Regions from separate parts of the Pseudomonas sp. H1_A03 genome, predicted to be linked through region 4. Evidence: predicted binding sites of a transcription regulator. Region 4 holds the regulator's gene; each other region holds the start of a gene.
The links. The regulator FliA, encoded in region 4, starts transcription of late flagellar genes. The targets are predictions, from matches to a motif close to CTAAAGTTTNNNNNNNNNNNGCCGNTAA.

Region 1 (7,624 bases), 340 kb from region 4:
ACGGTTTGGCTCTTGGACGTTTTCTGAGCCTCCTCCAACGCCTTCAGGATCTTAGAAACGACCGCCTTGTCGGCATCCAGACTCTCGGCACCCTCAGTGTTGTCCTTGGTGTTTTCAGTGCCGTATGTGTAGCTTCCGCCGCCAAAAGAAATCCGAGCCGCTTGGCCTGCTACCTGTTGAGCCCATTGCATAGACTTCTCCACCCGTAAGCCACTGTCGGTTTACTTGGTAGGGAAAACTGTGCCGGCCGTTCCGGTAAAAACGAGTGGTCTCTAGGGACACGGACTGTATGAAAAATCACGCCAAACAAAATGAATGCAAAAAAAACCCTCGTAGAGGGTTTTTTTTCGTCAGGGTCTGACCAGCAGCATCACGTCATCTGAATGATGGTCTGCATGATGGTGCTCTGGGTGGAGATGGTCTTGGCGTTCGCCTGGTAGTTGCTCTGGGCCTTGATCAGGTCCACCAGCTCGTTGGTCAGGTTGACGTTGGAGTTCTCCAGGGAGTTGGCCACGATCGAACCCAAGGTACCGGCTTGCGGGGTGTCGTAACCCGGCTGGCCCGAGGCGAAAGTCTCTCTCCACGTGGTGCCGCCCGATGGCTGCAGGCCTTGTTCGTTGTTGAAGCTGGCCAGGGAGATCTGGCCGATGGCCTTGCTCTGCTGGTTGCTGAACGTGGCGAACAATACGCCGCTACCGTCGATTTTCAGGCCGGTGATCTGGCCGGTCGCGTAACCATCGGTGGTCGGCGGGTTGCGGTAGCTGGCCGAGTTGTACTGGGTGACGTTACCCAGGTTGACGGCAATATCCGGCGCTGTAGCGTCGTTTGGCGCCCAATTACCGTTGGTCACCGTACCCGGCACCCAACCCGTGAGCGTCAGGGTCGTGCCGACCACACCGGTACCGGTGACACCCGTAAGCTTACCGGCACCGTCAAAGGTGTAGGTCGCTGGCACGGGGGCGGTGGCGCCGGTGGTTGTAGGCTTAGTGCCATCCAGGTTACGGCCGTCGATCAACGTGTAGGCCTTCCACTCGTTGGCGTCCGATTTCACCATGTACTGCACCATTTCGTGGGAGTTACCCTGGGCGTCGTACAACGTGGTGCTGTTCTGGGTGGTGAAGGTGCTCGTGTCAGTAGGATCGAACGGCTTAGTGGTCTGGTTGATCACCGGCGACGACGAGTTCAGGTTACTGGTGGAGTCCACCTTGGTTGAAGCCTTGGGCGGCAGGTACGACAGGTTCAGTTGCAGGTCGGTCAAGCCGCCCTTGACGATGTTGCCGTCCGCGTCCGCGGCGTAGCCTTGCAAGCGCGAAGTGCCCGTATTGTTGGTGACATAGCCGTCTTTGTCGGCACGGAAAGCACCGCTGCGGGTGTATTCCAGCGAACCGTCGCTGCCCTTCTGAACGAAGAAGCCACCGCCCTGGATCGCCATGTCCAGCACGCCGCCGCTGTTGTTGACGTCACCCTGGGTGAACTGCTGGGACACAGCCGCCAGGTTCACACCGTTGCCGATGCTGTTCTGGCCGGTGCCCAGTTTGGAGGCGGCGTAGATGTCCGCAAACTCCGCACGGGACGACTTGAAGCCAGTGGTCGCGACGTTGGCGATGTTGTTGCCGGTCACGTCCAGTTGTTTGTTGGCCGCATAGAGGCCGCTAAGGCCGATATTAAAAGACATGTTTCTCTCCCTCTGCCGTATTTAGCCGGCTCTATGTACCGATAGTCTGGATTTGCGACAGCTTGACGCTGCCCATGCCGCCTGCAAGGTTCAGCAGCATTTCGCCGCCGGTCTTGCTCAACGTCACGCTGGTTACCGTTGCCGGCAGCGAAGTTGCCAAGGCAACCGCGTCGCCCTTGTCATTCTTGGTGGTGGCCGCGAAGGTGTAAGTGCCCGCTGGGGCGACCTCACCGTTGTCGTTCTTGCCATCCCAGATAAAGTCGGAGTTGCCTGCACTCTGGGCGCCCATATCAATGGTGCGCACCACGTTGCCGTCTTTGTCGGTGATCTTGATGGCGACGTTGCCTGTCGCCGCAGTCACGGCTACCGAACCGGTCATGCTCTTGCTGGTGTCCACCAGAGCCTTGTCGGTCTGGGTGATGATCGAACGCCCTACCAGCGACGACGCCTGCAACGCTTGCGACGAGCTGAAGTTGCTCGAGATGTTGTTCACCGAGTCGTTCAGGGTGTTGATGCCTTCCAGGCTGCTGAACTGCGCCAACTGGGCCACGAACGCACCGTTGTCTTGCGGCGACAGCGGGTTCTGGTTTTTCAGTTGGGTCACGAGCAGTTGCAGGAACGCGTCCTTGCCCAGCGACTGGCTGCCCGTCGCTGCCTTGGAGGCACTATTGACGCTGCTGGTGTCGGTCGCGGTCTTGACCTTGGAGTTGAAAAGGTCCTGGACTGCCGTGTTGTTACTCGTATCAACGATGGCCATTATTTGGCGCCCCTTATCACTGACCCAGGGTCAGGACCTTCTGCATCATGGTTTTGGCGGTGTTCATCATTTCCGCATTGGTCTGGAACGAACGGCTGGCGGAAATCATGTCGGCCATTTCCTCAACCACGTTGACGTTGGGGTAGTAGACATAACCCTTTTCGTTCGCGGCGGGATGGTTGGGTTCGTAGCGGGCTTCAAGGTTGCTCTGGTCTTCGACCACACCAAGCACCTGCACGCCAGAACCGGCATTACCCTGGTCCTGGAACAGCGAATCGCTGCCGCCAGCCTGGCCACCCTGGAACATGGTGGCGAACACCGGGTGACGGGCACGGTAGGTCTGGTCAATGCTCGAAGACACGGTCTCGGCGTTGGCGATGTTACTGGCGACGGTGTTCAAACGCGTGGTCTGCGCGCTCATGCCACTGCCGGCAATATTGAAAACACTGGACAGGGACATGGCTTACTCTCCGCGCAGGGCTGACATCAGCCCTTTGAATTTGCTGTTAAGCAGGGTGAAGCTGGCTTGAAAGTTCACCGAGTTCTCGGCATAGGCCGATTGCTCAAGCTGGGCGTCGACGGTGTTCTGGTCGATCGACGGCTGCATCGGTGTGCGATACAGCAACGACTCGTCACCATTGCTCAGGCCTTGCGCTTCAATATGACGGCTGTTGGTCATGTTCAAGGCGAAGGTGCCGTTTTTGGTCTTGTCCTGCTGTGCGGCGAGCACGGCGGAGAAGTCCAGATCCCGAGCCTTGTAGTTCGGGGTGTCGGCGTTGGCAATGTTGTTGGCCAGGACTTCAGCACGCTGGGCGCGGAAGCCCAGGGCTTGTTCGTGGATACCGAGCGCTTTATCGAAGCTGATGCTCATGGCGGAAACCTTTAGGCTGACCTGCTTTTCGTTAACAGGGTTATAGCAAGGTGCATGCCAATCTTGCGGAGGCCCGTATATCAAGGGTTTGCGGGGCGGTTGCCGGCGGCAATGCCAGAAAAGCGGCAAGAGGTTTCCGCGTGGCGCCAGTAAAGCGGCAATGGAGAGTTGCCGCTGTTGGGGAAATTGCCGCAAAAAAAATGGGAGCGGGTTTGCTCGCGAATGCGGTGGGTCAGTCAACTTATCTATGACTGATCCACCGCATTCGCGAGCAAACCCGCTCCCACATTTAGATTTGCGTACTATTTAGCCTGGTAAATGATCCCAGGGCTGCACTGCACCATCTGGTAATGATCCGGCAAACCGTTCAGCGCTTCGGATGCACCGAGGAACAAATAGCCGCCCCGCTTGAGCGTGCCGTGGATGCGTAGCAGGATGTCCTTCTTCACTTCAGCGGAGAAGTAGATCAACACGTTGCGGCAGAACACCATGTCGAACTTGCCCAGGCTGGCGTAGCTGTCGAGCAGGTTGAACGAGCGAAACTCCACACGGTTCTTGATCGGCGCTTTGATCGCCCAACGTCCCGCCCCTTTCGGGTCGAAGAAACGTTGCAGGCGCTCCGGGGACAGGCCACGGCCCAGCGCCAGGCTGTCGTACTCGCCGGTCTTGCAGTTGGTGAGCATGGTGCCGGACAGGTCGGTGGCCACGATTTGAGCACCGGCCTTCAATTGGCCCATATTGGTCCGCTCGAACTCATCGATGGACATCGAGATCGAGTACGGCTCCTGCCCCGAGGAGCACGCCGCCGACCAGATGCGCAGGCGCTGGCCCGGGCTGGCCTTGATGGCCTCCGGCAGCACTTTGCTCTTGAGCACTTCAAAGGGGTAGGTGTCGCGAAACCACAGGGTTTCGTTGGTGGTCATGGCATCGACCACCATTTCCTTGAGCCCGCTGCGCGGCTGGCCCTGGATGCGCTGGACCAGCTCACCCAACGACTTGATGCCCTGCTGCTCCATCAGTTTGTTGAGACGGCTGGATACCAGATACTGCTTGTTTTCACCGAGCAATATGCCACAGGCCTTTTCCAGGAAGACCCGGAACTGTTCAAAATCCAAATTACCCGTAGACACTGATACCGCCTCTTAAATCGTGTGACCGCCAGGGAAAAAGCCCCTAGCCGTGATCTGCTGCTTTGATCCGCTCGACGACCCGGGATGCCAGGTCATCGGGGCGGAATTTGGCCAGGAAGTCATCGGCACCGACCTTCTTGACCATCGCCTGGTTGAATACACCCGACAACGAAGTATGCAGGATGATATGTAATTTTTGCATGCGTGGATCGTTGCGTATCTCCGCCGTGAGGGTGTAGCCGTCCATTTCCGGCATCTCGATGTCGGAGATCATCATCAAGAATTCTTCTTCCGGCTTCTTGCCCTCGTCCACCAGCTTGCGCAGGTAATCCAACGCCTGGCGACCATCGTTGAGGGCCACCACTTCCACGCCGACGGTTTGCAGGCAACGGGTCACCTGTTTACGGGCCACAGAAGAGTCGTCCACCGTCAACACGCGCAGGGAGACTGCCTTGTGCGCAGTTTCAGCGTCCACCACACCCACGGAAATCGACTCCGAGGTGGGTGCCACTTCGGCGAGGATTTTTTCCACGTCGATGATTTCGACCAACTGGTTATCCACCCGCGTCACTGCCGTGAGGTAGTGATCGCGACCCGTGCCCTTGGGCGGCGGATGGATCTCTTCCCAGTTCATGTTGACGATACGTTCCACCGAGCGCACCAGGAAACCCTGGGTCTTGGTGTTGTACTCGGTGATGATCACAAATGGATTCTGGCGGTCCTGCAAACCTGCAGAACCGGTGGCCAGGGCCAGATCAAGAATCGGGATCGTCGCACCCCGGATATTGGCAACGCCACATACCACCGGGCTGGACTTGGGCATGATCGTCAGCTTGGGGCATTGCAGCACTTCCCGCACCTTGAACACGTTGATGCCATACAGCTGTTTGCCATCCAGGCGAAAAAGCAACAACTCCAGGCGATTCTGCCCTACCAGCTGTGTGCGCTGGTTTACTGAATCCATTACTCCTGCCATGCCCAGACTCCTACGCTAAAACCTTTGAGGGTGCGACGCGCACCCAACGCTAAACGGCACGAGCTTTGCTATTTATTGATTATGGATATTAAAACGACGGTTTCCCGACGCGCCCCCCTACACGGCTTTGCAGATTGTTCTGCACACCGCTGGCGATACTCGCCTTGGGTCTGAGCGCCACAGCCCGCGCAGATAACGTCACCCTGCCTGATCTACTTATCGGCGTCACTCAAGGCTTTCTTGAGTTCACTGTAGAAGATTATCTGGCGACCACACAGACGCCAGGGCGTTATGAAATCCAGGTCAACCAGTTGGACCCGCGTTTGCGCATGCCAATGTGCGACAAGGAATTGACAGCCACCCTGGAAAGCCCGGCACAGCCCATTGGCCGCGTGACGGTCAAGGTTCGCTGCGACGGCGCCTCGCCCTGGACCGTGTTCGTGCCGGCCCAGGTCAAGTTGTTTCGCGATGTGGTGGTGGTGGCCCGCCCACTCAAACGCACCGGCATCATCGGTTTCGAAGACGTTGTGTTGCGCGAGCGCGACATCAGCATGATCAGTCAGGGCTACCTGACATCCCTCGATCAGGCCGTCGGGCAGAAATTGACCCGACCAGTGGTCACTGACCAGGTGATCACACTGGTGCATCTTGAGCAGGCAGAGGTGATTCGCAAGGGCGATCAGGTGGTCATTTCCGCCAGCAGTGGTGCACTGCAGGTAAAAATGCCGGGGGAAGCCTTGTCCAACGGCGGTATGAGCGAACAGATACGCGTCAAGAACCTCAATTCCAACCGGGTCATCAAGGCCAGGGTAACGGCGCCGGGGCAAGTCGAGGTCGCTTTATAGATTGCTGGTAGTGGACGCTGGGTTTTTCTACACTGTGCACGAGATGTTCCGTGCGGAGATTTATTGTCATTCGCGCCTAAAGTTAATCCGGGTATTGCCGAAAACATGGCAAGCGTCCAAATACCCAGAGGTTTTTTTATCATGGTCATCGATTTCAGTCGTTTGAATAACGCCCCATCAACGGCAGGCACTACGCGTTCCAAGGAAAGCGTGGAAGCCAAGGCCCAGCCACTGCCTGCCAAGGCAGAACAGGCCAGCGCCAGCCAGAGCGGGGAATCCGTACACCTGAGCAATGAGGCTCAACAGTTGCAGAAGGTCACTGACTCGCTGCGCGATCAACCGGTGGTCAATAAAGCCCGTGTGGCTGAATTGAAACAGGCAATCGCCGATGGCAGCTATAAAGTCGACAGCAACCGTGTAGCCAGCAAGCTGCTTAACTTCGAAGCCGAGCGCTAGGCAAAGGCCTGCGCCGGGCTTTTGGACGCTTAAAACCCAAGGCCAGCCATGCATCACGACGAAAATCTGCTACAGCTGATCATTGATGATCTAGCGCCGACGCAACAGCTGCTCGAGCTGCTCAGGGAGGAATCCCTGGCCCTCTACGGCCGCGATATGCCCCTGCTGGAAGAAATTCTGGCGCGCAAGCAGTCGTTGATTGTCCTGCTGGAACAGCACGGCAAAAAACGCAGCCAGATCCTCATCAGCCTGGGCCTGCCCGCCGACCAGGACGGCCTGGCGCAGTTGGCCAGCCACTCCTCGGTCGGCGACCAATTACTGGCCCAGAGCAAAGAACTCAATCAATTGCTCTCCCTGTGCCAGGAAGCCAACCTGCTCAACGGTCAGTCGATCCAGCTTCAGCAAGCTACGACCGCGAACCAGTTGCGTATACTTCACGGCGGTGAGCCTCCGGCGCTATATAACGCGCAAGGTTCTACCTCGCGCCTGGTCAAGCCAAGCACCCGCAGCCAAGCCTGACGCCCGTTTACAGCGCGGCCTATCCAAGGCGCGCCACATACTGGCAGAATGCCTGCTCTTGCGTGTAGTCGTATTTTGTCTGGAGATGGAAGAACCGTGTTCAACGCCCTTAATGCGGAAGATGCCCCGCAGCCACCCAAGGTCCTCACCACCCCTCTGGAAATCGCCGGCACCTTGCGGATGCTGCAAGAAAGCCATGACCCGCTGATCATTACCTTCCATGAACGCAGCCAACGCTTCCAGAGCTACTTGGTGGACGTCAATCGGGACGGCGGTACCCTCGCCCTGGATGAAATGATCCCCCGCGACGGCGAACGCCACCTCGAGAATGGCGAACCCTTCCGCATTGAAGGCTTCCATGACGGTGTGCGCGTCGCCTGGGAAAGCAACGGTAC
Region 2 (7,624 bases), 2.0 Mb from region 4:
GCCGAATAGCCTTTCCTCCAGAAAACGTCGTGTAAGCACGCGGTCAGCGCGCATCATTAAAATTTCAAGCAGGGCGTATTCACTTGCCGTTAAATCAACATTACGTCCACTAACTGTCACGCGACGAGTCGGCATATGAAGAAATAATCCTCGAATTTCTATCACCTCATTTTGAAAACCGTAACTGCGTCGGGCCAGTGCTCTCACCCTAGCCAACAACTCGGCGAGAACAAATGGTTTTACCAGATAGTCGTCTGCACCCGCATCGAGCCCACACAGGCGATCTTGCAGAGTGCCTCTTGCAGTCAGGATGATGACGGGGATCCCCCTGAACTGCTGACGTAAGCATGCTACCAGGCTCATGCCGTCACCGTCGGGCAGTCCGAGGTCGAGTAGCACAAGTTCTGGTACGCAGACATCGAGCTGATGCAACGCATCTACTTTTCGGCGAACCCATATGACATCTAACCCTTGATCTGCAAGTGCGATACGAACGCCATTGCCGAGATCCAGGTCGTCTTCGATTAGGAGAATTTTCACAATAGTTACGTTATCAAAAGTGAATGAAGAACGTCTGAAGAAAAAATATATTAGGAAATCTATTAGGATTTGTCTGAAAAGTCTCTTTGACTAAAATGATGCCCTCTGATTGCCAAGAGGGCCGTCATGACAGGCCGCTATGAAATTTCATCTGAGCGTTGGGCGATGATCGAAGCCATCGTTTCTCCTCCTCAACACATGGGGCGGCCAAGGCGCGATGACCGCCAGATGCTTAACGGAATCTTCTGGATTTTGTGCTCTGGTGCCAAATGGCGAGATCTTCCAGAGCGCTTTGGGCCTTGGAAGACCGTTTACCAGCGTTTCCGACAATGGCGTGACAACGGCACTTTTGAGCAGGTTCTGCGCCATTTACACCTTCGTTTGTGCGAAGATGGCTTTATCGATCTGAATACCTGGATGGTCGATTCGACATCGATTCGAGCTACCCGAGCGGCCAGCGGTGCTGGAAAAAAGGGGCCCGCAAGAACCGCAACACCACTGCCTAGGCCGTAGCCGAGGCGGATTGACCACCAAAATACATCTCGCCTGCGACAGCCATGGCTTCCCCCTGGCTGTCATGTTGTCGCCCGGTCAAGAAGCCGACTCGCGCTATTTCATGCCGCTACTGGAACAGATCAGCCTGCCAGGCAGCAAGGGTCGTCCGCGTAAGCGTTGCCGATGTGTACTGGCGGACAAGGGCTATGACAGCCAGATACTGCGTCAGTACTGTGACCGCTACGGCATGCAGCCGATCATTCCCTTGCGCAAGATGCATCGCAAGCCTCGACCAGGCCTGCCTCGACTGTTCGACAGGCCACAATATAAAAAGCGCAACGTGATCGAACGGCTGTTCAGTTGGCTCAAAGAAAAACGTCGGCTCTGTACGCGATACGAAAAACTGGCGAGCAGCTTCAAAGCCATGGTTACACTGGCCTGTATCGAGAAATGCTTGCGGGCTGACTTTTCAGACAAACCCTAATGCTCACATATCAAGAGCGGACTGGTACTTCGCTATTGCAGAAAAAACCTTTAAACGAGCTCGGTGCAATAGCACTCTTACGTTAGTCAGCGATATCCCAAGAAGCGTAGAAATTTCGTTTAGATCCAACCCAGAGCGCTCCCTCAATATCAATACGCTTCTCTGCAATTCCGGTAGAGTCTCGAGAGCAATGTTGATGCGAGCATATAGCTCGGATTCGCTCAGAAGTGCTTCAGGGCTATCTTCATGCGATATCACGGAAGGAGTGTAGGAATAATCACCTACGACTAAAACGCCTCCTCCCTCAATCCACGAGGTACATGGAATACAATTCGACTCACTTCGCCGAGCTTTATATCGGCACTTCGCCGTATTGGACGTGACGGCCATCATCCAGGTTCTTAAGCTAGATCGTCTCTGAAATTTGCCTATGCCTTTCACAATCGCAAGCCATGCCTCTTGCACTACGTCATCTGCATGGTGCCGCCCCACGATTCCATAAGCTATGGCCTTCATGGCTCCCTGATGCGTGCACACCAAATCACGATATGCGTCTTGTTCTCCGCGCAATAGGCGGTCCAAAAAATGAGCGTCATCCTTGGCGTTCATGGCAGTACCTAACTGTGGTCGTATCATGATCGTAGCTGTCCTTGGCAGAGATGACGGTTCGGATCATGAAATGCCTAACCACTCATCGCACTGCATCGCTTGATAATCTCGGATACTCATCGCACTCGAGCCCTCAAGAGCACATACGGATCAACCCATTCACTAGATGCACAGCGAAGATAATTAAATGTGGAAGGAGTGAAGCGCCGCTACTTTTCAAGACGCATGCGGCTGGCAGCTTCTGGCCGATCTCTGCCTAAGTCCACCGTCAGCTTTGGGTCGTGTAGCGACGGTATCCCTCCCGCCGCCAGCATAGGTAGAAACCGGCCAAAAGCAGCTGCTCATAGGTGTCTAGGAAACTAGGGACCATTCACTTCACCTTTCGACGACTTGCTTCAAGTTTTCAGCTTTGGGTCGATAGCCTTTTGAGCATCTCAACAATCATTGGAAAGCAGGAACGTCGTATGCGCGTCAGAAACCTCAATTTAGCTCCACGAGCTGCCCTGTTTTTCGCTTCAATCATAGTTCTTGTTTTTGTACTCGGCGTATTCGCAGTCCTGCAAATGGGCAAGCTTAGGGATGCCGAAAAAGACGTTGAGCTCAATTGGATGGCCAGTATCCGACAAACGGCTTTGATGGACAAAGCGACACTTCGCCTGAGGCTCGAAACCCAGCGAGCCATTGCCGATCCTCAGTCCATTCAAAAGAACATTGAAAGCTTCGCCGGCTATCGCAAGGCTTTCACCGATGCGGTGGCAAACTATGATCCTCTGATAGCGAGTGATAAAGAGCGCTCGTTTTACACACCGGTAAAAAACAGCGCCGATGCATATTCCAAACAACTAGATATTCTCGAACCTTTGATGAGGCAAGGTGAGATCGCCACAGCGGTCAATCTGGTGAGTACAGGCATTCGCCCGCTCACGAATACAATGGAGCAGCAAATTAAAGACTTGACCAACTTTAACAACGAAGGCGCAGCGCAGGCAGGGCAAACCGCGACCGATCTCTATAGCCATGGTTTTTGGCTTGTTATCGGACTTATAACGGGCGTGGTCATTTTGACGGCAGGGTTGGCTTTTGTGCTCACGAAAAGTATTACCTCTCCGATTAACGATGCCCTGTCTGTGGCAGAGCGTATCGCGGCTAGTGATCTCTCCAAGGAGATATTGGTCAGTGGTACTGATGAGGCTGGGAGACTGTTGAAAGCTCTGGCGCAGATGCAGGCAAACCTGCGTGCCACAATTATGCAGATATCCGATTCTTCCACCCAGTTGGCCTCAGCTTCGGAGGAGATGACAGTGGTTACTGAAGAGTCAAGCCGGGGCCTTGTTTCCCAGAACGATGAAGTCAATCAGGCTGCAACAGCGGTCACAGAAATGAGTGCGGCAGTTGATGAGGTCGCTCGCAACGCGGAGTCAGCTTCCGAAGAGTCAAAGCGTACCCAGGGTTACACTGAGGTAGGTTTGGCGCGGGTGGCTCAGACGTTAAAGTCAATTCAAAAGCTGAACGGTAACGTCGAAAACACAAGCCAACAGATTCAAGGGTTGTCAGATCGTGCCCAAAGCATCACTAAAGTTGTCGAGGTGATTCGGGCAATTGCAGAGCAAACCAACCTGTTGGCGTTAAACGCCGCTATCGAGGCCGCGCGAGCTGGCGAGCAAGGTCGTGGATTTGCAGTGGTCGCTGATGAAGTAAGGGCATTAGCCCACCGCACCCAAGTGTCGACTCAGGAAATTGAGCAGATGATTGCTGCTATTCAGAGTGATTCTGACCTAGCCGTGAAGGCGATGAATACAAGCAGAGACCTGGCCACCGAATCTCTTGGTGTTGCCCAAGAGGCCAGTACCTCACTGGATCAAATATCAACGGGCATTATTCAAATTAACGAACGCAACCTAATGATCGCGACAGCCTCTGAAGAGCAATCTCACGTCGCTAGGGAAGTTGATCGAAACCTGGTCAGCATTCGTGAACTTGCAACACAGAGTGCTGCTGGAGCCGCCCAAACAGCGAGTGCGTGTGGTGAGATGTCAAAGCTAGCGGTGAACCTGAATCAGTTAGTTAACCGATTTGTTGTGTGACAAAGGCTTTTTGGGGGCGCTGATGGCTAGCTTCAGACTAGCCACTCAATGACCGCCTAATTGATGCAATCGTCGCAACACCAGGCAGTTCCTATAAACCGAACTTCCGCTTTTGGCCGACTACTGCACTTTGTAACGGGCAGCCATCGGCCATTTCCGGACATTGGAGAAACTCAGGTGTGCGAGTATTAAGTAAGCGTCCGGAAACTCACTCTCCGAACGGTGAGTAGCAGTGGGAAGTTGCTAGCTGGCCCAGTTTTTGTTGCTGGCGCTTGCTGCAGCGTATGCCTACACTCCAAAAACCTATAATACCAGTGCAGAACGGCGGACAAGCTCGTGCAAGGGCGTTCACAAGGATATGTGGAGTTGGATAGTGAGCAATTACCTACCAGCAGGAGCATTTTTAAAACAGAGCCGCGCTTGGGAGCGTTGCTTGCACTGGTAAGCTTGTTGGTGTTGGGCATGCCATGCGTGGAAGCACGTACGCTGTCCCAGATTCGGGAAAGCGGCGTCCTGCGCATATGCGTGGCTGGCTCAAGCGCTTCTTTCTACCGGACTAACGCGGAGGCGTTCGCGCGGTCACTCGGTTTACGCCCACAGGTAACGGAACTGCCGAGTTTCGATGCGCAGTTTCACGACGATCGGGGCGAGACCGTACGCGAGGCAAGCTACGACCCGAAGCTACTCGCCGAAGGCCGCTGTGATCTTTATCCAAATGACTTGCAGATCGTCCCTTGGCGCGAAACGAAGATGTTGCTCGTGCCCTATTACCGGGTACGCAACCTGGTCATCGCCCATCGCTCCAACCAGTCCCTTGGCAACGAGGTGTCTGATCTGCTCGGTCTGACGGCGGCAGTGCAGAAGGGTACGGGCTACGAGCAGTGGATCGATGAAGCCAACCGCGGTCCTCTATCCAGTCAGCCGGTCAGAATCGTCTATGCGCCAACCGAGCAGGCGGTGAAACTGGTAGCCGATGCGAAGGTGGACTTCACGGTGTTGGGTAGTGAAAGCGCGCTGCGCTGGGCTCGTGAAGATCCCGAACGTCTCTCCATTGCGTTTCCGGTCAGCGAAGCGACCAGCGTTGGGTGGGGTGTTGCGCGCAACGCGCCGGATCTCGCACGAGCGCTGGAGCAGTTCTTCCAGTCCAGCAATCGCATTGATTCGCCGCTCGATGCGAGCTGGCGGCGGTACTATCGCGTATCGCTCATGGAATACCGGCTGTTCGAGGAGTCCCTCAACGAGGACGGCCTCGATATTAAAACCGTAATGAGCTGGGCGATACCGAGCTTGGTCGCGGTCCTGCTGTTGCTCGGCGCCATGCTGGCCTGGAACCGACGCCTCAACCGGGAAGTAGACGAGCGCAAGCGCGTTGCCGCAGAGCTAGCCGAGCGCGAGGCTTTCACCCGCGTGCTCATGGATACCAGCCCCGCCAGCCTGGTCCTGGCAGATCGGAACGGAGCTGTCAGGGAAGTAAGCCAACGCTTTTCGCAGGCGACCGGTTATGTCAGCGAGGACCTGCTCGGGCGCAACGCCACGAGCCTGTATTTCGACCCTGAGGAGCGCGAACGCTTCCTCGAACTGCTGACACGAAACGGCAAGGTCGAAAACTTCGAGACCCGCCTGCGGCACAAAAATGGATCAATTCTCTGGGTTCTGGTCGGTGCATCATTCGTGACAATCCACGGTGAGACCCTGGTCGCCAGTTGGGTGCGCGATGTCACGGATCATCATGCGGCAGCAGTGGCGCTTAGCGAAGAACGCGCGCGGCTGCAGGCAATCCTCGATACGAGTCCAATCAACATAGCCTTTTCTACCCAGGGCGTGATCCGCTTCGCCAACCCCCGCTTCTGTGAAACGTTCGGCGTAGGCGTCGGTGACGCTGCTTCGCAGATTTACGCGAATGGGCATGATCGCGAAGCCATCGTCGAACGCCTCACGGACGACGGCATCGCAAAGGACCAGGAAGTACCGATGCGTGACCGGCAGGGACGCGAACGCACCATGCTTGTCACCCACCTGCCAATCCAGATCCAGGGGGAGCAAGGGCTGCTCGGCTGGCTGCAGGACATCACCGAGCGTAAGGCAGCAGAGCACGCGCAGCAGCGGGCGAAGGAGATTGCTGAAGAGGCGACGCGGGCAAAAAGCGACTTCCTTGCAAACATGAGTCACGAAATCCGCACGCCCATGAACGCGATCATCGGCATGTCTTACCTTGCGCTGAAGACTTCTCTGGACCAGCGGCAGCGCGATTATGTCTCGAAGATCCACAACGCGGGCACTTCGCTGCTTGGCATCATCAACGACATCCTCGACTTCTCCAAGATCGAGGCCGGCAAGCTTAGCGTCGAGGCAGTGCCATTTGAGATAGACGCAGTGCTCGACAACGTGTCCTCGCTGATTGCGCAAAAGGCCTACGACAGGGGCATTGAGCTGCTGTTCGACCGGGCGTCGGACGTTCCCGATACGCTGCTTGGAGATCCGCTGCGTCTGGGCCAGGTCATCCTGAACCTGGTAGGCAACGCAGTGAAATTTACCGAACAGGGGCAGGTGACGGTCGTGGTTCGCAACCTGGGCCGCACCGGCGACAAAGTTCAACTGCAGGTTCGTGTCCGCGATACCGGTATCGGCATGACTCCCGAGCAAACCGGGCGACTCTTTGAGGCCTTTGCCCAAGCCGATAGCTCCACAACGCGACAATTCGGCGGTACCGGCCTGGGCCTTGCCATCTCGAAGCGCATCGTCGAGCTGATGGGCGGAACGATCGCGGTTGACTCCAGAACCGGGCAACGGCAGCACTTTCTCTTTCAGCGTCTGGCTTGGTCTTGACCAGCACATGCGTACGCAGCGCCAGATTGTCCCTGCGGAGCTCGCCGGAGCGCGCGTCCTGGTCGTCGATGACAATGCCGACGCGCGCCAGATCCTTTCCGACATGCTTCGCGTAGCGGGGCTTTCGCCGGTCGCGGTGGCGTCAGGCGAGGCTGCTCTGGAGAGCCTTCGCGGTGCTTCGGCCGACCACCCATTCCTGGCGCTATTGGTGGATTGGCAAATGCCAGAGATGGATGGCATCGAGACGACGCGCCGGGCGCTTGGCCTGCAGCCTGCACTGTACGCCGTCATGGTCAGTGCATTTGGGCATGACGAAATGCACGCCGCTGCGCAAGCGGCCGGCATTCGCGCGTTCCTGGTCAAGCCGGTCAACCAGTCCTCGCTGGTAGAGGTACTGGTCAACTTATTCGCGCCGCAAACGGGCGTGGTGGCGCTAACCGTACCCATTGCGCAGGCGAAGGTGCTCGCCGGAGTGCGCCTGCTCGTCGCGGAGGACAACGAAATCAACCAACAGATTGCCAGGGAGCTTCTCGAGGCTGCCGGTGCCCTGGTGGAAGTTGCCGGCAACGGCTGCGAGGCGCTGTCG
Region 3 (7,624 bases), 210 kb from region 4:
ATTACTAAGGCTGAAGCGCCAGGTCCCGTACTTGTATTGTCCAATTCCAATACTGATCCTGGTGTCGGGTTTTCGAAGTTCAGCATTCTGTACCCGGACATTCCCGCAGGAACACTCAACGATCCCAAGCAGTTGTTAGAGATTCGGTGGAGTACCACGTATTATCCCGGGACGCTCAATGATGAGGTGCGCCTGTGTTACTACCGGCCCTTCAGTTCTCAAGAAAACTGTGAACAAATCTATCCGAACTCTTCAGGCGTGTTGATGGGTTTTAACGATCAGGCCTTCGGTCATGGTTCGAAAGTCATGATTTATCACAAAGTGTTGGGTGGTACACCCCCTTACGCTCGTCCTGCTGGCGTCGACTCTGTGACATTTAAATATAGGTATTAATCAGCTGTGTGACGCCCGCGGTCAGTTCTGCTGCGGGTGTTCTATACAGGGAAGAAGTTTTTTATATGAAGATTCACACGCTGTCACGCAAGGTGAATACCAATGATCAGCATCAGTCCATATACGTCATCGCCTGACAGGCGCGTGATGAGCGATTCCCTCAACGTTGCTACTCCGACCTCTGTCTCTCCTGATAACGGCAAGATGGAGGCGCCTATTTCAACAAGTCATAACGGTATCGCCACCGTCTCGATCCTGGCGCGTCAATTGAGTGATGCGGCAACGCGGGCTGAAACGCCCATGGGCCAAAAGAACGCCGAATCGCTCGAACTGATGACCGACGACAAGTATTTCGCCAATAAAGCGCAACACGACGGGGAGATTCCAGCTACCGACGACCCTGAAGTCTTGGCACGGGCGAAACAGGCGACCGGCTTCCTCAACGGCCATGACAGCAACCCTTTCAAAGGCCTGGTGCGTGATCAACTCAACTTGATCGCCCGCGACAGCGGCGGCGTCTTCACGGTTAACGAGCGGCGTGCGGCGCTGGAAGCGATGCAGTCGATGGAGTCCCCAGTGGCCTTGGACCCGAAGCCGACTCCTGTTAACGGCCGTGAGATCATGATTTTGCGCTTGTTTCGCGGTAGCGAACCCCCCGTCGCCCTTCCACCTGCGACCTCTGAGAACGGGACCCAACGGTCCAGCGAATTCCTCACCCTTGATGATCGTGCCCTGATCTCGGATATGTACGCTTATGCGCAGTCAGAAGGTGCGGATTTACGCTACGTCGATCGATTGGTCTCAGCACTCGGCACCTATCGTCATTACAGCGACGGTCGTCAACTCATTGGCAGTAATGGCTATTACGTAGACGAGTATTGGACGACGTTCGATTTCAAGCCGGAGGACGCCATAATCGCATCAAATATCCTGACCGGTTCTGCCTTCAGCAGCACCCGTATCGATCAGGGCTTTTTGCAACACATCCTGAGCCCTGGCAACGGAGCGTTCAGCCATATTGGCGGCATACCATTCCTGGAGCAGATGGTGAAAAGATTCTCCAGTGAAGCCGTGGGTCAACCGCCACTTGGCAGTGAATTCGCCACCTTCGAATATGCCAAGACTGCGGACCATATCGTCAGCACCACGCACAAGGACATAAAACTTCCACCCTCCAAGGTGGTAGTCGAGGTCGTCAATGGCGTCTGGAGCGTCACCGAGTACGGCAAGGCCGCTGGTTATACGCTGGATGCTGCCACGCGCCGGGTGTACAAGCCGATTGAGCCCCCAGCCGATCAAGTGCAACAGCGCTCGCCCTTGAATATTCCTGCCGGCGAAGCGCCCAACAACACCCTGCTCGACGCTCTCGCAGACACCCGCGAGCAGCCAACAACACGATGGATCTGGCCCGGCCATCTGTTCAAACTGATGAAAAACTTCAAACCCTGAAGCGCGACTGTCTGCCAGGCACTGCAAGCGCATTTTGCTGATGCGCATTGCAGCCCAGCCGCCTCAGGCACCCGCGCCTCCCCGTTAAAGCCTACGCGTGCGTAAGCCCCGTCAACGTATCCGCAATGGTCTTCGTGCGTTGCGCTGTCCCCTCAGTCGCACGGCTTGACGCCTCCAGTGCATCGAGCATTTCGCGCAGCGCGCCCACCCCAGTGGACTGGTCCTCAATCTGCTGGGCAACACGCTGGATCTCGCTCGACAGCAGATCGATATCCACACCAATCTCCGCCGCATTCTTACGCGTGATCTCTGCCAGTTTGCGCACTTCGTCCGCCACCACTGCAAAGCCCCGGCCCAGGTCGCCCGCGCGCGCCGCCTCGATGGCGGCGTTGAGCGCCAGCAGGTTGGTCTGCCCGGCGATTTGCTGGATCACCTGCACAATCGACTGGATACGCAAACTTGAACCCGCCAGGGTGCGTGCGCCTTCCACTGCGACATCTGCCTGGTTCGACAGCCCCTCCACCGTCGCTCCAGCCTGGGCAGACACGCTGTTCTGCCGATCAATGGTGCCCACCAAATCATCCATCGACGCATGCAACTCACCCGAGTAATGCTTGAGCTGCGAAGCAATGTCCTCCTGCTGCCGCTCGGCTTGCGCCAACACTTGGCCCAAGTCTGCCAGGCCTTCGAACACCGGCAGGATATTGCGGTCCAGCCCACGGGTATTCAGGGTGTCGGTAAAGTCTTTGTTCTTGAACGCGTTAATCTGCTTGACCACCACATGGTTCAATCCCGCCAGTTTCTTCACCTGCCGGCGCAGGAAAAACGCCTTGAACTCGCCGTAATGGGCGATGAAATTGTCGACGTACTCGTCATTGAAACTGGCGCCTTTGGCCACCCGAAAGAAGAAAATCGCCGTCAGCGTCTGGTTCAGGTTCAGCCCCAGGATTTCACCAAAGGTCGAAAACCCCGCCAGCGGCACATCCCCAAACGTGCCGGCCATGCTGCCCAGTTCGGCGCCGTTGTTCAGCCGGCGCAAAATGCAGTCATTTAGGATACCCGCCACCGGCTGGCCACCCTTGCCGCGCAAAAATTGCTCGTAGTCCAAACGCGTTGCCTCACGCAACGGCGTACGCCGCACCATCACCAACTCTTCACCGGGCGCCACGTCGCAAAACAGCTGCACGATCTGCTGCTCATAGTCGATGCGCGCGATGGAGCGCACGAACAATTCACTGCCCACGCGGATGGCAAACGAGTAGTCCGCCAGTTTCGATTCCAGCGCCTGGGGCGTGCAGTTGAACGCATCGCACAGCGCTTGCACCATGCTCTTGATGTTGCCGCTGCTGTCGATCACCTGGTCAATCGTGCGGTCCTCTACCGACGCGGTCAGCACGCTGAAGGTCAAATCCGCCGGCTTGAAATTCTGGCTCTTGAACACGCCAAACCGCACCTGGGCTGCCGTCTTCAGGAACACAATCTGCGCATGGTTCTGATAACTGCGCTGGCCGTCGTGGATCAGCGTCTTCTGGAAGTCCGACTTGCCCCCGGCCGACCCGCCCACGAATAAACACGGAAAACGCCCGGACTCATACAGTGCCTCCATGAAAAACGACTCCGACGCCGACAGCCCGTCGAACACCACGTAAGCCAAGGTATCGCGATGATCGATCTGCGTACGCACCTGCACCCGCTTGATATTGCTCACCAACTTGGCAATCCGCTCCTGCATCCCCAGGCGCTTGCCGCCACTGCGAATGTCCTCACACTCCAACGGCACCATCACCACCTCGGCGCAAGCGATCACGCTGTCGTCGAACAGCTGCAACACAATCCGGTCCCAGCGTTCGCCAGTGGCGCAGTAGAGCGAATTGGCTGCGTTGCACAACTCGCCGGACGTGGTGCACAGGCTGATGGTGCTTTGGGGAAAGCGCCGTTTGAGCTTGGCGGCGATTGGGTCGATGTCCAGGTGCGGGGAGATGAAGCCGGTGATGAGCGTAGGGTTGATGCGCAGGGTGGCTAAGGACGGCTCCAGTTCGCTGGCTGTGCAGGTGAGCGTGGTGGTGCCTTGACGGGCGGGCCGGGCTTTTTTGAGAAGGGCGAGTGGGTTCATGGTGGGGGCTCGATCGGGAGGGGGCGCAGGGTGTAGGCATGCGGTTAGTAAGGTTATCGGCGGGTGGGGGGAGGACAGGAGGGGAGGTTGGGGGGATGCGACGGATGGCCGCACTTGGCAGTGAGAACTATGTGAAGCCGCGGGTCCTGCAATTAGTGCGTGACCTTAGAGAGTAGTGGTTTAAATCCGGGACAATCTGCCGCTCAACCTTGGTATTGGTCAATACAACCCCATAACTACCCTGTATCCATTGAACACAAGGGGCAGACCATGACCAACCAAACCGAAACCGCCATCCTCGCCGGCGGCTGCTTCTGGGGCATGCAAGACCTGCTCCGACGCTATCCCGGCGTGCTGCACACCCGTGTCGGCTATACCGGCGGTGATGTGCCGAATGCTACTTATCGCAACCACGGTAACCACGCCGAAGCGATTGAGATCGTCTTTGACCCGGCTGTAATCACTTACCGGCAGATTCTTGAGTTCTTTTTCCAGATACATGACCCGAGCACGCCTAATCGGCAGGGGAATGACCTTGGGCCCAGCTATCGTTCGGCGATTTATTACCTGAGCGAACAGCAAAGGGACATTGCCGAAGATACGGCAGCAGACGTTGATGCTTCTAAGTTATGGCCGGGGCGTGTGGTGACTGAAATTGAGCCGGCGGGGCCATTTTGGGAGGCGGAGCCTGAGCATCAGGATTATCTGGAGCGGATACCGAATGGGTATACCTGCCACTTCGTGCGGCCGAATTGGAAGCTGCCGAAGCGGGGTTGAGAGGGGGCGGCAGAGGAAGATGATTAGGCCTTAAATCGCGTGGTCGTGATTCATCTCCCAGTGAAATTATTGACTGTTCCTTGCGTCTCACGCCAGCAGTGCTGGCGCGATGCTTTCACCTGTAGATAAACGACGAATCACTTGCGGTAATGGCGTCGAAACTCGGTTTTGCCGTCATACAGGCGCTTGCAGGCTTTTCTGGACAGAATGGCGCAGGGAGTCAGCACGGCTGCAAATACGCACCACAACAGCGTGGCGTTGGTAAACAGATGGTCGTGGGCCAGCTTGGTGACATACCAGCTTGCCCCGACTGAGAGCACGATAAAAAAGATCACGCTTGCGAGAGGGGTGCCGTAGGAGATTTCTGCATGGCAGCCGCGACATACGCGGGCGCCCCATGGGACGTTGTTCATGCAGTGCGGGCAGGTGATGGTGCTGTTCGTTGACACAGGTTCATTCCTTTGAGGTTGTTCAAGGGGGCGCATTCTACGGTAAACCCTCCTGTACTACAGCCTCTCGGATTTGCGTTTGTGCCTGGAGGACTGCTGCGCAGTCCCAGCGGGAGCAAGCTCCCTCGCCACAGGCTTGGTGACCGTTGCTATCCCTTTGCTACGCCTACACGCCATTGCGCAGGTGGCAGGATTCCATTGACCAGGTAATTGCCCACAATCCGCGACTTGTACACGCGCGGGTTGTGGTTTGCCAGGGTTCGCGCGTTGCGCCACAGGCGGTCCAGCGCCTTGTTGCTGGCGGTGGCACTGGCGCCCAGGGCATCGAACAGTGCGGTGGTTGCTGCCAGCGTCGCATCCACCACCGGGTTCACGGCCAGGCACACTTCCAGCTCCGCCAATGCGACGTGCGGGTCGTCATCGTGCAACGGCTGATCGTGGGCGATCACGTACTGCGCCGTGTGCTCCAGGCGCTGCGCGGCCTGCTGGGCGATGGCTCGCGCGGCGTAGGCCTGGCTGGCGACTTCGCCGATCACTTGCAGCAGTTGCACATCCTGGCCTGCCGTGTCGGCATTGCCGGTGGTGAAGGTTCGGGCGCGTCTGCTCAGCTCTTCGGCGCCACTGAGGGCCGCGCGGCGGGCGATGCCGGCGAGGGTGCTGAGGTGGTAGAGCTGGAAGAACGATTGCCCATGGCCAAAACGCTGTTGAGTGGGGCGCACATCGTCGTCCACCACGGGCGCGTTATCGAAGAGGCAGGTGCCGCTGGCGGTGAGGCGTTGGCCGAAGCCGTTCCAGTCGTCGACGATCTGCACGCCGGGGGCTTTCAGGTCGACGACCACGCTGTAGATCGTGCCGTCTTCGCCGGTGGCGATGGTGTTGATCAAGTCGCTGTAGAGCGCGCCGGTGGTGTAGAACTTTTTGCCGGTGATGCGCAACGCGCCTGCTTCGTCACGGTGTAGGCGGGTTTCGAAATCACCGCGCGTCTGGTTGCCGACTTCGGTGCTGCCCGGGGACAGCAGGGCGCCCTGGCCGAGGCGGTCCAGCCATTTGGCGCGCCAGTCGTGGTCCTTGGCGCTGAGCACGTCTTCGCAAAAACCGAAGTGCCCGCGCAGGGCTTGTGTGATGTTGGAGTCGGCGGCGGATAATTCCGTGAGCAGCGCCAGCAGCTCGACCAGCGTTGCATCCTGGCCGCCATAGCTGGCTGGCAGGCGCCAGCGCGGCAAGCCCAATGCGTTCAGTTGCTGGATCACTGTGGCGAGGCTGCCGCGGGTCTGATCAGCCACGGCTGCCTGGGCGAGAATCTGCGCGAAGAGCGGCCGAAACGGCGCGACCAGTTGTTCGTAGCGGGCAGTGGGCGGTGTGCCCCAGATATTCAAAGCGGGAATTGGCATGCAATGGACCTTGCTGAAAGTGGTTCAGGTGCTGGGGTCCAGTGGTCTGGTGACGTCACCCTAACCCAAGGGTGGCGAAGTTTTTAATACGAAAATTAGCTAGCGAGCTGTGAGACGGTTCTATCGATAGTGCCCAACAGTATTAAGCGTCGGGCTTTTATTGCGATAGTTTCTACGGCAAACGACCAGACTGCATGCCCACAGATGGTTCAACAGCCATCTATTCCTGTGGGATTTCTTATGATCAACCGTCGCACACTGCTGTCCTTGCTGGGCTTGGCCTCTCTTGCATGTTATGGCCAATCGGCAGGGGCAGCCGGACCGCTGACCCTCACCGTGGGCGACCAGTTCTTCTCCAACCGCATCGTGCTGGAGTTGTCGGGCGAGCTGAAAGACTTGCCCTACACCATCGATTTCAAGCGCTTCAATACCGGCTCCCCGGTGGCCTCTGCCGTGGCGAGTGGCGCGCTGGATGTAGGCATCGTCGGCGATACCCCGGTGATCAGCCTGGCCGCCAATGGCGCGCCGGTCAAAGTGGTCGCCAGCACCCAGACCAGCCTCGACGGCGTGGGCATCGTGGCGCGCAAGGGGATTAAGTCGGTGGCCGACCTTAAAGGCAAGACCGTCGCTATCTGGAATGGTTCGTGGAGCCAACAACTGGCGTACAAGGCGCTGGATGAGGCGGGTGTGCCGCGCAGCAGCGTCAACTTCAAGTACCTGTTGCCGGCAGAGGCGAGCCTGGCGCTGACCCAGGGTGACATCGACGCCTTCGGTACCTGGGAACCCTACGTGTCGTTGCAGGAAAAAGAGGGCAGCACCTTGATCCGCAATGCCAAGGGCCTGATGAGCGCGCCGACCTACATCGTGGCGTACGAGCCGGCCCTGGCGCAAAAAAGCGCGATCATCAAAGACTTCATTGCGCGCCTCACCCGCGCTCGGGCGTGGAGCAGCACGCACGTTGATGAGTACGCCGAGGCGTGGTCCAAGGCCAACCAGTCGGCGCCGGACATCGCCAAAGTGTGGTTCAAGCGCGATGCGATCCAGGTGCTGCC
Region 4 (7,624 bases):
CACTTCCAGGATGCTGCGGATCGCTTCCGGCTCGGCGCCGTCCACCAGTAATTGCAGGCCTTTGCGCGCGTAGCTGTCGGGCTCCGCATCGGCCACGCCTTCCAGGCCCAGCAGGCCTTCCTTGCGTGCGGTGAGGCTCCAGTTGACCACGCGGTCGATGCCGCCTGGCAGGTCCACGCGAGGCGGGAAAATGATCCATATCAGAATCTGCATGGCGCGCTTGAACGAGCTCATGGGCGATTGCAGCAACGCCGCGCCCACGGTGCCACCGATCACGATCAGCGCCGCCGGGCCGTTGGCCAGGGCGCCGAGGTGGCCGCCCTCAAGGTAGTTGCCGCCGATAATCGCGACAAACGCCATGATGATGCCGATCAGGCTCAAGACATCCATCAGAGGCAAGCCTCCACCAGATGCTTGCCAATGTCGTCCAGGCTGTAGACCGCGTCGGCCAGGTCCGCTTTGACGATGGCCATGGGCATGCCATAGATCACACAGCTGGCTTCGTCCTGGGCCCAGATGGCGCTGCCGCCCTGCTTGAGCAGGCGCGCGCCTTCACGGCCGTCGGCGCCCATGCCGGTGAGCACCACCGCCAGAACTTTGTCGCCGTAGGACTTGGCGGCCGAACCAAAGGTGATATCCACGCACGGCTTGTAGTTCAGGCGCTCATCGCCCGGCAGGATTTTGATCGCACCACGGCCATCCACCATCATCTGCTTGCCACCCGGGGCCAGCAGCGCCAGGCCAGGACGCAGGATGTCGCCATCCTCGGCTTCCTTGACGCTGATGCGGCACAGCTTGTCCAGGCGCTCGGCAAAGGCCTTGGTGAAGGCGGCAGGCATGTGCTGGATCAACACGATCGGCGCCGGGAAATTGGCCGGCAGTTGGGTCAATACGCGTTGCAGGGCAACCGGGCCGCCCGTGGACGTACCAATAGCGACCAGCTTGTAGGCTTTACGCTTAGGTGCAGGCGAATGCGCACTTGGCGCAGACGCACGTGCCGGCATCACCGCAGGCCGTGCAACCGGGGCCGGGGCCGGAGCTGGGCGACTGAATGAGGAACTAGCGGGTGCAGCAGGGGCCACCACCGGTGCAGGCGCTGGCGCGCTGAATAAGCTGCGACGGTTACTGCGCGAAATGCTGTGCACCTTCTCGCACAGCATCTGCTTGACCTTCTCAGGATTGCGCGAGATGTCTTCGAAATTCTTCGGCAAGAAGTCCACTGCGCCAGCGTCCAACGCGTCGAGGGTCACTCGGGCGCCTTCGTGGGTCAGCGAGGAGAACATCAATACCGGGGTCGGGCAGCGTTGCATGATGTGCCGAACTGCCGTGATGCCATCCATCATCGGCATCTCGTAGTCCATGGTGATCACGTCCGGTTTCAACGCAATGGCTTGATCAATCGCCTCTTTACCGTTGGTGGCCGTGCCGACCACCTGGATCGTTGGATCAGCGGAAAGAATTTCCGAGACGCGGCGACGGAAGAAACCCGAATCGTCCACCACCAGGACCTTGACTGCCATAAACACTCCGTTAGGCGGGGCGGGCTAACCGCCCTGCCCCACCAGAATCAAATACGCCGAGCGGCGTAACGCTTGAGCATGCTCGGAACATCGAGAATCAGCGCGATCCGACCGTCACCGGTGATGGTCGCACCCGACATGCCCGGGGTTCCCTGCAGCATTTTGCCCAAAGGCTTGATGACCACCTCTTCCTGGCCAACCAACTGATCGACGACAAAGCCGATACGCTGGGTGCCCACGGAGAGAATCACCACATGGCCTTCGCGCTGCTCTTCATGGGCAGCCGAAGCGACCAGCCAGCGCTTGAGGTAGAACAGTGGCAACGCCTTGTCGCGCACAATCACCACTTCCTGGCCGTCCACCACGTTGGTGCGCGACAGGTCGAGGTGGAAGATCTCGTTGACGTTGACCAGCGGGAAGGCGAAGGCCTGGTTGCCCAGCATCACCATCAGGGTCGGCATGATCGCCAGGGTCAACGGCACCTTGATGACAATCTTCGAGCCCTGGCCCTTGGTCGAGTAGATGTTGATCGAGCCGTTGAGCTGGCTGATCTTGGTCTTCACCACGTCCATGCCCACACCGCGACCAGACACGTCGGAAATCTCGGTTTTGGTCGAGAAGCCCGGGGCAAAGATCAGGTTGTAGCATTCGCTATCGGTCAGGCGGTCGGCGGCGTCCTTGTCCATCACGCCACGCTTGACTGCGATATTACGCAATATGGCCGGGTCCATGCCTTTGCCGTCATCGGTGATCGACAGCAGGATGTGGTCGCCCTCTTGCTCCGCCGCCAGGATCACCTTGCCGCCACGGGACTTGCCCGAGGCTTCGCGTTCTTCCGGGGTTTCGACGCCGTGGTCGACGGCGTTGCGCACCAAGTGGACCAGCGGGTCGGCCAGGGCCTCGACAAGGTTCTTGTCGAGGTCGGTTTCTTCACCCACCAGTTCCAGGTTGATCTCTTTCTTCAACTGGCGCGCCAAGTCGCGAACCAGGCGCGGGAAGCGGCCGAAGACTTTCTTGATCGGCTGCATCCGCGTTTTCATCACGGCGGTCTGCAGGTCGGCAGTCACCACATCCAGGTTCGACACGGCCTTTTGCATGGCTTCATCGCCGCTGCTCAGGCCCAGGCGCACCAGGCGATTACGCACCAGTACCAGTTCGCCGACCATGTTCATGATGTCGTCCAGGCGTGCGGTATCAACGCGCACGGTGGTTTCGGCTTCACTGGCAGGCTTCTCGGCAACCGGTGCCGCTGCAGCACGTGCAGGCGCCGGAGCGGCGGCCGGTGCGGGCGCAGGCTTGGCGGCCGGTGCAGGGGCGGCGGCTTTGGCGGCAACCGGTGCAGCCGTGGCCACCGCAGCGGCCGGAGCAACTTCGCTGAACTTGCCCTTGCCGTGCAACTCGTCCAACAGGGATTCGAATTCGTGATCGGAAATCAACCCATCGCCTGCCGGTGCAGCAGCGGCAGGCGCTGCACTGCTGGCAGCCGCTGCAGGCGTGGCGGCGACGGCCGGCAAGGCATCGGCCGCGAAGGTGCCCTTGCCATGCAGTTGGTCGAGCAACGCTTCAAATTCGTCGTCGGTAATGTCAGTGCTGACGGGCGCGGCAGGTGCCGCGGCAGCCGCCGCCGGTGGCACGGCGTCGGCCGCGAACTGGCCTTTGCCGTGCAACTGGTCGAGCAGGGACTCGAACTCAGCGTCGGTAATGTCTTCGCTGGTCGGCGCCGCTGCCGGAGCAACGGCGGCCGGTGCTTCTGCCTCGGCCTTGACGGCACTGAGGGAGTTGAGCAGCTGTTCGAACTCGCTGTCGGTCACGTCCGGCTCGGCCTCAGCCAACGGCTCAGGCGCCGCTTCTGCTACCGGCGCAGCCGACAGGTCGGCGGGCTCCGCATAACGTGCCAGCGCAGCCAACAGTTCCGGCGTGGCCGCGGTGATCGGGGAACGTTCGCGGACTTCGCTGAACATCCCGTTGACCGCATCCAGTGCTTCGAGAATCACGTCCATCAACTCCGAATCAACGTGACGCTCACCCTTGCGCAGGATGTCGAACACGTTCTCGGCGATGTGGCAGCACTCCACCAGCTCATGGAGCTGGAGGAAGCCGGCGCCCCCTTTTACAGTGTGAAAACCGCGAAAAATTGCATTGAGCAGGTTCGCATCATCTGGTCGGCTTTCCAGCTCGACCAGCTGTTCGGACAGCTGCTCTAAAATTTCGCCGGCCTCTACAAGGAAATCCTGAAGGATTTCTTCATCGGCGCCGAAGCTCATGTGGGTGCTCCTTAGAAGCCTAAACTGGATAACAGGTCATCAACATCATCCTGACCCGATACAACGTCTTCACGTTTATCGGCATGAATCTGCGGACCTTCACCCTTGGCGAGATGTTTTTGTGGATCTTTTTCCGAGAGGATCGCTTCGCGGTCATGTTCGATACCGGCAAAACGGTCTACCTGGCCTGCCATAAGCACTAATTTGAGCAAGTTGCTTTCCACTTCGGTGACCAACTGGGTCACACGCTTGATCACCTGGCCGGTGAGGTCCTGGTAATCCTGGGCGAGCAGAATGTCGTTGAGGTTGCTGGAAACCGTGCGGTTTTCCTGCTCGCTGCGTGACAAGAACCCTTCGACCCGACGCGCCAGCTCACGAAACTCTTCAGCCCCGACTTCGCGACGCATGAAGCGGCCCCAGTCAACGCTGAGGGCCTGGGCTTCGGTGGCCATGCCATTGACCAGGGGCGTGGCATTTTCCACCAGGTCCATGGTGCGGTTGGCCGCCGCCTCAGTCAGCCTGACCACGTAGGACAGGCGTTCGGTGGCATCGGTGATTTGCGAAATTTCTTCGGCCTGGGGCATATGCGGGTCAATCTGGAAATTGACGATCGCACTGTGCAGCTCGCGCGTGAGCTTGCCCACTTCCTGATACAGGCCGCGGTCACGGGTCTGGTTGAGCTCATGGATCAACTGCACCGCGTCGCCGAACTGGCCTTTTTCAAGGCTTTCGACCAACTGGTGAGCATGCTTTTTCAGGGTCGACTCAAAGTCTCCCTGTGACGTTTCTTTATGCTCCATAGCTCCCCCGCGATGGCATTAGCCGTGGATGCGTTCGAAGATTTTTTCGATCTTCTCTTTCAAGGCCAATGCAGTGAATGGCTTGACCACGTAACCGTTAACCCCGGCTTGGGCGGCTTCGATGATCTGCTCACGCTTGGCTTCGGCGGTCACCATCAGCACAGGAAGGCTGCGCAGCTTTTCGTCAGCACGCACGTGGCGCAGCAAGTCGATACCGGTCATGCCCGGCATGTTCCAGTCTGTTACCAGAAAGTCGATGCTGCCGCTGTTGAGGATCGGAATGGCTGTGATGCCGTCATCCGCCTCGACCGTGTTAGTGAACCCAAGGTCACGCAACAGGTTTTTTATGATCCGCCGCATCGTTGAGAAGTCATCAACGATGAGGATTTTCATGTTCTTGTCCAATTCGACCTCCAAGCAGTCTTAAACGCGCCCAGCACCTGGACGCGCCATTTCATTCAACAGGCATTACACAAAAAGGACTGCCGGGGCCACCACGGGTCGAACCCGCGAAGGTCAATCACCGTCGCGGTATCGTCTGCAGTGCCCCCCACACTGCCTGTCAGCGCGCTCGCCACTCTCCCAAACGCCCCCGCAAGCGGGCTGCGCACTGGCTATGCAACTGGCTGACCCGCGATTCACTGACCCCCAGGACCTCACCGATTTCCTTGAGGTTCAGCTCTTCGTCGTAGTACAGCGCCAACACCAGCCGCTCACGCTCCGGCAAATTGGCAATCGCTTCCGCCAGCGCCCCCTGGAAGCGTTCATCTTCCAAGTCGCGCGATGGCTCCATATGAGCGCTCGCGCCGTCTTCGTGCAGCCCTTCGTGTTCGCCGTCCTGCAACAGGTCGTCGAAACTGAACAAGCGGCTGCCCAAGGTATCGTTCAAAATCCCGTAATAATCGTCGAGACTCAATTGGAGTTCGGCCGCAACTTCGTGATCTTTAGCGTCGCGACCGGTTTTTGCTTCAATTGCGCGAATTGCGTCACTGACCATGCGCGTATTGCGGTGTACCGAACGCGGCGCCCAGTCGCCTTTACGCACTTCATCGAGCATCGCGCCACGGATACGGATACCCGCATACGTCTCGAAACTCGCCCCCTTGCTCGCGTCGTATTTGGTCGACACTTCGAGCAAACCGATCATGCCGGCCTGGATCAAGTCTTCGACCTGGACGCTGGCGGGCAGGCGTGCCAGCAAGTGATAGGCAATGCGCTTGACCAAGGGCGCGTAGCGCTCGATCAACTCGCCCTGGCTGTCACGGGCAGACTTCTTGTAAGCGTTGTAGCCGTTCGCTGTCATAGCACCGGTCCTGCGCTCGTCTGATGCACCAATCGCTCGACGAAAAACTCCAGATGCCCCCGAGGGTTGGCGGGCAACGGCCAGGTATCGACCTTCTGGGCAATAGCCTTGAACGCCAATGCGCATTTGGAACGAGGGAACGCTTCGTAGACTGCACGCTGCTTTTGCACAGCCTTGCGCACACACTCGTCGTAGGGAACTGCGCCAACGTATTGTAAGGCGACATCGAGGAAGCGGTCCGTGACCTTGGTCAACTTGGCGAACAGGTTGCGCCCTTCCTGCGGGCTCTGGGCCATGTTGGCCAGGACGCGGAAGCGGTTCATGCCGTAGTCGCGGTTAAGCAGTTTGATCAGGGCGTAGGCGTCGGTGATCGAGGTGGGTTCATCGCAGACCACCAGCAAGACTTCCTGCGCGGCGCGCACGAAGCTGACCACTGACTCGCCGATCCCGGCGGCGGTGTCGATCACCAGCACGTCGAGGTTGTCGCCGATATCACTGAACGCCTGGATCAGGCCGGCATGCTGCGCTGGGCTCAGGTGCACCATGCTCTGGGTGCCAGAGGCGGCCGGCACGATGCGGATGCCACCGGGGCCCTGCAGCAGCACATCGCGCAGCTCGCAGCGGCCCTCGATCACATCGGCAAGGGTGTGTTTGGGCGTCAGCCCCAGCAGAACGTCGACGTTCGCCAGCCCCAGGTCAGCATCCAGCAGCATGACGCGACGGCCAAGCTCTGCCAGGGCCAGGGACAAATTCACTGACACGTTAGTTTTTCCGACGCCACCTTTGCCGCCGGTCACCGCGATCACCTGTACGGGATGCATGCTGCCCATTTTATTTCTTTACCTTGTCTTGCTTAGACGCAGGCTACATGGCTTGGCCGCGTGAATCGCTTGCAGACCATCGATGTAGATACATTTCATTGTGTTCATCCTGACCTCAACCCACCCGTTTTGCGGGGCTGTGGTAAAGGTCGGCGAACATATCGGCCATCGCTTCCTCGCTAGGCTCTTCTTGCATTTGCACGCTGACTGCACGGCTGACCAACTGATGACGGCGCGGCAGATGCAGATCATCCGGAATCCGCGGCCCGTCGGTCAGGTAGGCGACCGGCAATTCATGACTGATGGCCAGGCTCAGCACTTCACCCAGGCTCGCGGTTTCATCGAGCTTGGTGAGGATGCAACCGGCCAGGCCACAACGCTTGTAACTATGATACGCAGCGGTAAGAACCTGTTTCTGGCTGGTGGTTGCAAGCACCAGGTAATTCTTCGACTTGATGCCACGCCCGGCGAGGCTTTCCAGCTGCATGCGCAAGGCCGGGTCGCTGGCTTGCAGGCCGGCGGTATCGATCAGCACCACGCGCTTGCGCAGCAACGGGTCGAGGGCGTTGGCCAGGGACTGGCCCGGATCGACGTGGGTCACCGGCACATTGAGAATTCGGCCCAGGGTCTTGAGCTGTTCCTGGGCGCCAATACGGTAGCTGTCCATGCTCACCAGCGCGATATTCTGCGCGCCGTACTTGAGCACATAACGCGCCGCCAGCTTGGCCAGGGTGGTGGTCTTGCCCATGCCGGCAGGGCCGACCATGGCAATCACACCGCCCTCTTCCAGAGGTTCGATTTCCGGCGTGGTGATCATCCGCGCCAGGTGCGCCAACAACATGCGCCAGGCCTGGCGTGGCTCTTCGATTTCGGTGGTCAGGGCCAGCAGGTCGCGCGACAACGGGCCGGACAGGCC

Region 1: a site for FliA is predicted at 6,331-6,358, ahead of flgM (flagellar biosynthesis anti-sigma factor FlgM). Genes of this name have one in related genera too.
Region 2: a site for FliA is predicted at 2,522-2,549, ahead of AB4O35_RS16675 (methyl-accepting chemotaxis protein). Genes of this name have one in related genera too.
Region 3: a site for FliA is predicted at 4,009-4,036, ahead of AB4O35_RS25160 (methyl-accepting chemotaxis protein). Genes of this name have one in related genera too.

What each region holds. Positions count from the first base shown of each region.
Region 1 covers NZ_CP162829.1:5,979,951-5,987,574, forward strand. The annotation lists gene AB4O35_RS27620 (hypothetical protein) at 1-191, opposite strand, end outside; gene flgE (flagellar hook protein FlgE) at 371-1,675, opposite strand; gene flgD (flagellar hook assembly protein FlgD) at 1,707-2,432, opposite strand; gene flgC (flagellar basal body rod protein FlgC) at 2,449-2,892, opposite strand; gene flgB (flagellar basal body rod protein FlgB) at 2,896-3,303, opposite strand; gene cheR (protein-glutamate O-methyltransferase CheR) at 3,606-4,433, opposite strand; gene AB4O35_RS27650 (chemotaxis protein CheV) at 4,477-5,409, opposite strand; gene flgA (flagellar basal body P-ring formation chaperone FlgA) at 5,544-6,254, shown strand; gene flgM (flagellar biosynthesis anti-sigma factor FlgM) at 6,396-6,710, shown strand; gene AB4O35_RS27665 (flagella synthesis protein FlgN) at 6,759-7,229, shown strand; gene AB4O35_RS27670 (flagellar brake protein) at 7,326-7,624, shown strand, end outside.
Region 2 covers NZ_CP162829.1:3,593,049-3,600,672, forward strand. The annotation lists gene AB4O35_RS16660 (response regulator) at 1-540, opposite strand, end outside; one part of gene AB4O35_RS16665 (IS5 family transposase) at 667-1,016, shown strand; one part of gene AB4O35_RS16665 (IS5 family transposase) at 1,015-1,519, shown strand; gene AB4O35_RS16670 (RNA polymerase sigma factor) at 1,523-2,128, opposite strand; gene AB4O35_RS16675 (methyl-accepting chemotaxis protein) at 2,593-4,212, shown strand; gene AB4O35_RS16680 (PAS domain S-box protein) at 4,579-7,038, shown strand; gene AB4O35_RS16685 (response regulator) at 7,046-7,624, shown strand, end outside.
Region 3 covers NZ_CP162829.1:5,433,318-5,440,941, reverse strand. The annotation lists gene AB4O35_RS25170 (hypothetical protein) at 1-393, shown strand, start outside; gene AB4O35_RS25165 (hypothetical protein) at 496-1,842, shown strand; gene AB4O35_RS25160 (methyl-accepting chemotaxis protein) at 1,934-3,955, opposite strand; gene msrA (peptide-methionine (S)-S-oxide reductase MsrA) at 4,226-4,732, shown strand; gene AB4O35_RS25150 (hypothetical protein) at 4,870-5,181, opposite strand; gene AB4O35_RS25145 (acyl-CoA dehydrogenase family protein) at 5,331-6,572, opposite strand; gene AB4O35_RS25140 (ABC transporter substrate-binding protein) at 6,813-7,624, shown strand, end outside.
Region 4 covers NZ_CP162829.1:5,639,837-5,647,460, forward strand. The annotation lists gene AB4O35_RS26045 (flagellar motor protein) at 1-390, opposite strand, end outside; gene AB4O35_RS26050 (protein-glutamate methylesterase/protein-glutamine glutaminase) at 390-1,520, opposite strand; gene AB4O35_RS26055 (chemotaxis protein CheA) at 1,568-3,784, opposite strand; gene AB4O35_RS26060 (protein phosphatase CheZ) at 3,796-4,584, opposite strand; gene AB4O35_RS26065 (chemotaxis response regulator CheY) at 4,603-4,977, opposite strand; gene fliA (RNA polymerase sigma factor FliA) at 5,147-5,887, opposite strand; gene fleN (flagellar synthesis regulator FleN) at 5,884-6,717, opposite strand; gene flhF (flagellar biosynthesis protein FlhF) at 6,824-7,624, opposite strand, start outside.